DNA from 3 places in the Rhizobium sp. 22-785-1 genome. Region 3 is predicted to be linked to each of the others. Evidence: predicted binding sites of a transcription regulator. Region 3 holds the regulator's gene; each other region holds the start of a gene.
The links. The regulator PhoB, encoded in region 3, activates phosphate uptake and scavenging genes when phosphate is short. The targets are predictions, from matches to a motif close to TGTCATNNANCTGTCAT.
Positions count from the first base shown of each region.

Region 1: a site for PhoB is predicted at 1,282-1,298, ahead of ACQZ5M_RS01405 (esterase-like activity of phytase family protein). Genes of this name have one in related genera too.
Region 2: a site for PhoB is predicted at 807-823, ahead of ACQZ5M_RS15905 (LTA synthase family protein). Genes of this name have one in related genera too.

Region 1 covers NZ_JBNWDI010000001.1:296,366-298,635, reverse strand. The annotation lists gene tgt (tRNA guanosine(34) transglycosylase Tgt) at 1-63, shown strand, start outside; gene ACQZ5M_RS01410 (aminodeoxychorismate synthase component I) at 85-1,239, shown strand; gene ACQZ5M_RS01405 (esterase-like activity of phytase family protein) at 1,421-2,270, shown strand, end outside.
Region 2 covers NZ_JBNWDI010000007.1:229,307-231,576, forward strand. The annotation lists gene ACQZ5M_RS15905 (LTA synthase family protein) at 1-761, opposite strand, end outside; gene ACQZ5M_RS15910 (NAD+ synthase) at 1,001-2,270, shown strand, end outside.
Region 3 covers NZ_JBNWDI010000002.1:318,271-320,540, forward strand. The annotation lists gene ACQZ5M_RS06245 (hypothetical protein) at 128-604, shown strand; gene phoB (phosphate regulon transcriptional regulator PhoB) at 675-1,358, opposite strand; gene phoU (phosphate signaling complex protein PhoU) at 1,381-2,097, opposite strand; gene pstB (phosphate ABC transporter ATP-binding protein PstB) at 2,188-2,270, opposite strand, start outside.

The DNA.
Region 1 (2,270 bases), on a different contig from region 3:
TTTGCGGATTTCTACGCGGAGACCATTGAAATGTGGGCGAAAGGCGATATCGATCCGGTGTGACAAACATCATCGGATCGCCGAATGCTAGATGCGCCCTACGTTCTTTTTCGTGACGATACGACCGGCACCGTAACGCTGTTTACGGAGCCGGAGGAGATTATAGTCGCGCATGAGGTTGACGCGTTCTTTCCCGCCCTTGCGCGGATGCAAGCCGCCAAGGCTGAGGGTAAGTATTTAGCCGGCTATATGTCCTATGAGGCAGGATACCTTTTCGAGCCGAAGCTTGCACCCTTGGCAGAGGGGAGCCGGCAGACACCGCTCCTGTGTTTTGGTGTCTTCAGCTCGCCAGTCGGTGATATGATCTCTATGCCTAAGCCATTGAATATCCTGGCGGCTGACGCTTTGTTGAGCGATCTCAAACCCTCCTGGTCTTTCGCGGATTATGAAAAACAGTTCAACACATTGCATCAGCATCTGCGCCAGGGAGATTGTTACCAGGCTAACCTTACTATGCCAGTCACCGCTTGGTGGCATGGTGATCCGCTTGCCGGTTTCTGGTCTCTGATCGACCGTCAGCCGGTAAAATATGGCGCCTTGATCGATCTTGGCGGGCCTGTGATTCTGTCGCGCTCTCCCGAACTGTTTTTCTCGGTCGATGCGGAAGGCTGGATCGAGACCCATCCGATGAAGGGTACCGTCAAGCGCGGAGCGTCAGCGGACGAAGATGCCGCTTTGATTGAAGCCATGGGCAAGGATGAGAAGACGCTTGCCGAAAATCGCATGATTGTCGATCTGCTGCGCAATGATATTTCGCGGATCACGGAAGTCGGCACGCTGCATGTACCGAAGCTGTTTGAGATAGAGACCTATCCGACGGTTCACCAGATGGTCAGCCATGTGCGGGCCAAGCTTTTATCCGATGCGAGCATTGGCGATATCTTCGCCGCTCTCTTTCCCTGCGGTTCGGTGACGGGTGCGCCGAAAATACGGGCGATGGAAATCCTGCACGACCTGGAGGTTGGTCCGCGCGATATCTATTGCGGCGCCATCGGACTGATATCTCCAGGCGGAGACATGCGGTTTTCCGTAGCAATCCGCACCATTACTTTGTTCGACGATGGACGAGCGATCTTCAATGTCGGCGGTGGGATCGTTTTCGATTCCACTGCGCAATCCGAATATGACGAGTGCCTGCTCAAGGCCAAGTTTGCGGCTGGCGATCGAAAGCTCCTCTAAGCCTGTCAAACGCATGAAGGTCGGATGAAGAGACGGCATCGCCGTCATGCAAGTGTCATATCCTCCTCTTAGAGACAGTGCGCAGACGGTACGCTTCGACATGCACCAAAACCACGCGCGGTTGCGCGATGGGACATGTCGAAGAGATCACCTTTCTTTGTTTCCTCAAGGGTATCTATCCATGACATCATTCCGTTCCGTGGCTTCTCGCAGGCTTGCCGCTGCGCTGGCGACATCGATCTTCATCTTTCCTGCCGCTGCTATGGCTGAAAGCAGCGCCACCGCGAATGGCGTCAGCTATGCTAACAAGGGTCTCGTCGCCATCGGGCGCATTCCCGCCAGCCAGCGCGACAAGTTCGGTGAAACCTTCGGCTCAGGTTCCGGCATGGCGATCGATGTCACCAGCTGGAAGAAGGATGGCGATGCCTATCGCGGTTCGCTGTGGCTGTTGCCGGACCGCGGCTACAATGTCGAAGGCACGACGGATTATAATGCCCGCATCAACAAGATCGATGTCACGCTGATGCCCGCAACGGGCGGCGATGTGGCTGCGGAGAAGCAGCAGACGGGTGTTCAGGCGAAACTTGCCGATACGCTGCTTTTGACCGATGAGCAGGGCAAGAACATGACAGGCCTCGACCCGGAGGCAGGTACCCGTCCGGCGAGCGGCGCAACGCCAGTGCTGCCTTTTGCCTCTACCGGTAAGGTCTCTCTCGATGCCGAGGCTGTTGTGCGCCTAGCGGATGGCTCGTTCCTCATCAGCGACGAGTACGGACCCTATATCTATCATTTCTCTGCCGACGGTAAGATGCTCTCGGCCACGCAGCCGCCGAAGGCGCTGCTGCCGATGCGCAAGGGGGAGATCAACTTCTCGTCCAACAATGTCGGCGAAGGCGGCAAGAAGCCCGATCCAAAAGACCCTGAAACCGGTCGTCAGAACAACCAGGGCCTGGAAGGCATGTCACTGACTCCGGATGGCAAATACCTCATTGCAGTTCTGCAATCGGCGACCCGTCAGGATGGTGGTGATT
Region 2 (2,270 bases), on a different contig from region 3:
GTCTCCGCGCCGTAGCCATAGGGCGCTGTCACTTTCGCCATGGGAATATTGAAGGCAAACGCCATGATGAAGCCGTTGTGCCGGTAATTTTCCTTCTGATCCCACATCATCGGAATGATGTTCAGTCTGTCCCTGATCCAGGAATAGCTTGAATATTCCATCATTGATCCGAAGCTGACAAACACCGGAACGGCAATTGCCAGCCTATACATCCTGGCTTTGAGCGGAATGACGGGCGCATGTGTGGAAGAAAGGCGCCACAGAAGGACAGCCGCGAATACGGCAGCGGCAACTCCAACCGCAAGAAACAAGGCTGTCAGAGGCTGCGCCTTCAGCATGGCTGGCAATAGCTGGATAATCTGACGTCCGAAAAGCAGGTCCGACGGGTAAAGCGGATCGGAGAGATAGAGCTGTTTCTGACTGGAGAAAAAAGCGGGCAAGACGAGCAGCGGAACTGCAACGATCAGCGATCGGTAGTGACGCCCGAAGACAGCGTCCAGCGCCATGAGACCGATGACCACTGCGCAGACCGTTGTCAGTCCGGGTCGCGAAGACGAAAGCAGAAAGGTAGCGACGTCGTGCAATGTGCCTCGCGCAATCCACTCCATGCATACCACAAGGAGAACGGCGGCAAGAACGAGATTGACCACGGACTGGATGTTACCGGCTTCACGGGCAGGGAACCGTGTCCATGGGTTTGAAAGGACGTGTTTCATCCTTTCGGCAACCGTTGTTTTGGGCACCGATTTCGTCACGATTATACTCCGGCAGTCGTGGGGACAGGCATGAATCACCCGTCATATAAGTGTCATCTAACTGTCACATACAGGCAATGAACGCGACATGAACTATGCGCAATTCACAGGTCTGGCGCGTAACCATTGCGTGAGCCGTGGATGTCCGGCATTCCCATGCCGAAACCTTCTTGGAGGGCCGTTGTTTTATAACAGTTTTATCCTGCGCGTTGCACAGTGAGAGCCGGCGCGATAATGAGGAAGGCATGAGCACAGAACAGACCATTCCCCACACGTTCCGGATCGCGATCGGACAGTTCAATCCGACCGTCGGCGATGTCGCTGGCAACCTAGCAAAAGCGCGAGAGGCGAGAGCGGATGCCGCAGCCCAGGGCGCCGATCTACTTCTGCTGACGGAGCTTTTCATCTCCGGCTATCCCCCGGAAGATCTGGTCCTGAAGCCGGCATTCTTGAAAGCCTGCCTCAAGGCGGTAGAGGATCTGGCCGCAGAAACGGCGGATGGCGGCCCGGGCGTTATCATCGGCTTCCCCCGTCAGGGCGAGAAGGGCAGGCATAACTCGGTCGCCTTGCTGGATGGTGGCGAGATTGTCGCTCTGCGTGACAAGGTTGACCTGCCAAACTACGGCGAGTTTGACGAGAAGCGTGTCTTCAGCGAAGGCTCCATCTCCGGCCCTTACAATTTCCGGGGCGTCCGCATTGGCATTCCGATTTGCGAGGAGATCTGGAACGATCTCGGTATCTGCGAGACCTTGGCCGAGGCTGGCGCTGAAATATTGTTGGTTCCGAATGGCTCGCCCTATTATCGCGGCAAGGTCGATGTGCGTCATCAGGTGGCGCTGCGTCAGGTTATCGAAAGCGGGCTGCCTCTCGTGTTCGCCAATCAGCTTGGCGGTCAGGATGAACTGGTTTTTGACGGGGCAAGCTTCGGCTTCAACGCTGATAAGACGCTGGCATTTCAGATGAGCCAGTTCGAAGCAACGCTTGCCGTTACCGACTGGAAGCGTACCGAGAATGGCTGGCATTGCAGCCAAGGACCGATGTCGCATATTCCCGAAGGCGAGGAGGCCGATTATCGCGCCTGCATGCTTGGCTTCCGCGACTACGTCAACAAGAACGGCTTCAAGAGCGTCGTACTCGGTCTCTCTGGCGGTATCGATTCTGCCATCTGTGCGGCAATTGCAGTCGATGCGTTGGGTGAGGAGAGGGTGCGCTGCATCATGCTGCCTTACCGCTATACCTCGGAAGAATCGCTGAAAGACGCTGCCGATTGCGCCAGGGCGCTTGGTTGTCGCTATGATATCGTGCCGATCGCCGAGCCCGTAGACGGCTTTATGTCAGCCCTTTCGGAACTGTTCGAAGGCACGGAAGAAGGCATAACAGAGGAAAACCTGCAAAGCCGAACACGTGGGACGATCCTCATGGGCGTGTCCAACAAATTCGGCTCGATGGTGGTCACGACGGGCAACAAGTCGGAAATGTCGGTCGGCTATGCCACGCTCTACGGTGATATGAATG
Region 3 (2,270 bases):
GGCTCAGTTTCAAGACCATTTCGAAAAGCGGGCTTCGGCCCGCTTTTTTTGTGCGTTCCTTCAAGCGTTTCCTCGATCCAATTGGTCCAGACTTGCCTGCAGCAGCGATCATGCGCAGACTACCACCATGAACGCGATCGACACGCTCTACGACTATATCTCGGTCCTATGGACGAAGGTGGTCAAAACGCCCTTCCCTCCGATCCCGCGCCGCGCACGCGGCGACGGGACGGTATATGTCGAATGGCGACGGGGTCGCTACTGGCTGATCTGCGAAGAGCGTGGCGAGGAGTATTGGCGGCGCGAGGCGAACGACATGGACGATGCCGCGTTCCAACTGATGTCGATCGTCTCGAGCGCGTTGGTGCGCGATCGAGAGCTTGAGTTTCGGCAAAAGCAAGCCGGTCGCTCTGGCGATCCTGAGCGCTACTCGCGCTGGAACTGGATGTATCAGGAAATCGAGCTGATGAACGACATCAAGGAGAGTTATGGCGCTCGAACCAGAGCCCACTATGAGGAGGTGCTGGAACGCAGCCCGCTATCGCAGGACGAAATAGACGCCGCGCGCTATCCCCTTCCTACCTCAAGATCTGACGCCTCGTAGCCATATGCTGGAGGCTGCTGCGTCAGAAAATCGGAGCGCTAGCCATGATAGAAAGCGCTCCCTAAGGCAATCAGGCTTCCATGGAATATCCGGCACCGCGAACGGTACGGATCACATCCTGCATGCTTGAGAAGTTCAGTGCCTTGCGCAGGCGACCGACATGGACGTCTACCGTGCGTTCATCCACGTAGATGTCATGTCCCCAGACGCCATCGAGAAGCTGAGATCTGGAGAAGACGCGTCCCGGCGACGTCATCAGGAACTCCAACAGACGGAACTCGGTCGGCCCAAGGCGGACTTCGCGGCTCTTGCGGTGAACGCGGTGCGTCTCGCGATCGAGTTCAATATCGCCGCATTTCAGCACGGAGGATAGAACCTCGGGCTTGGCGCGGCGCAACATCGCCTTGACGCGTGCCATCAGCTCTGGCGTGGAAAAGGGCTTGACGACGTAATCGTCAGCGCCCGTTGCCAGACCGCGCACCCGTTCGCTTTCCTCGCCGCGTGCCGTCAGCATGATGATCGGCAGACGCTCGGTTTCGGGCCGCATACGCAGGCGACGGCAAAGCTCGATGCCGGAGACGCCCGGCAACATCCAGTCAAGGATGAGAAGATCCGGCGTGCGCTCCTGGAGGCGGATTTCCGCCTCGTCGCCACGCGGAATAGTGTCGACGTCATAGCCTTCGGATTCGAGATTGTAACGCAGGAGGACGCTCAGCGCCTCCTCATCTTCGACAACGGCGATTTTCGGCACCATGGCTCCAGATCCTATCTGCCGCTTACTCGGTCACAGCGCCGAGCGTGTTGGAACTATCGTCCTTCGGACGCTCACCTGCAGGCTGGCTGCCGGTGGTCATGTAGTAGATGGTCTCGGCAATGTTGGTCGCGTGGTCGCCTACACGCTCGATGTTCTTGGCGCAGAACAGAAGATGCGTGCAGGTGGTGATGTTGCGCGGATCTTCCATCATGTAGGTCAGAAGCTCGCGGAAGAGCGAGGTGTACATGGCGTCGATCTCTTCATCGCGCTCGCGGATGGCCTGGGCCTTTTCCGCCGAACGCGTGGAGTAGACGTCCAGCACTTCCTTCAGCTGAACCAGCGCCAGTTCCGAAAGGTGCTCCAGGCCACGCGCCAGTTTACGCGGAACGCCGGTGCCTGCCACTGCAATGACGCGCTTGGCGGTGTTCTTGCCCAGATCGCCGACGCGCTCGAGGTCTGCGGCGATGCGCAGCGAACCGATGATTTCGCGCAGGTCTGCGGCCATCGGCTGACGCTTCGCGATCGTCACGATCGCCTTGTCGCCGATTTCACGCTCGGCGTGATCGAGGATCGTATCGTCGGAGATGACCTTCTGCGCCAAGGCCGCATCGGAATTGACGAGCGCGCGCACGGCGTCGGCGCACATCTGCTCGGCCAGTCCGCCCATTTCGGCGATCCGGCGGCTGAGGAACTTCAGCTCCTCGTCATAGGCTGACATGATGTGGGAATGTGTCGGCATAGTCGTAATCTCCAGTTTCGAAACGCCCTGTCGCAAGCCTTTTGTTGGCTCAAGCGACAGGCGCGGTGGGATGCGCGGGCAACAGCAGGATCAGCCGAAACGACCCATGATATAGTCCTGGGTACGCTGGTCATCCGGGTTGGTGAACATCTTGTCCGTATCGTTCTCCTCGA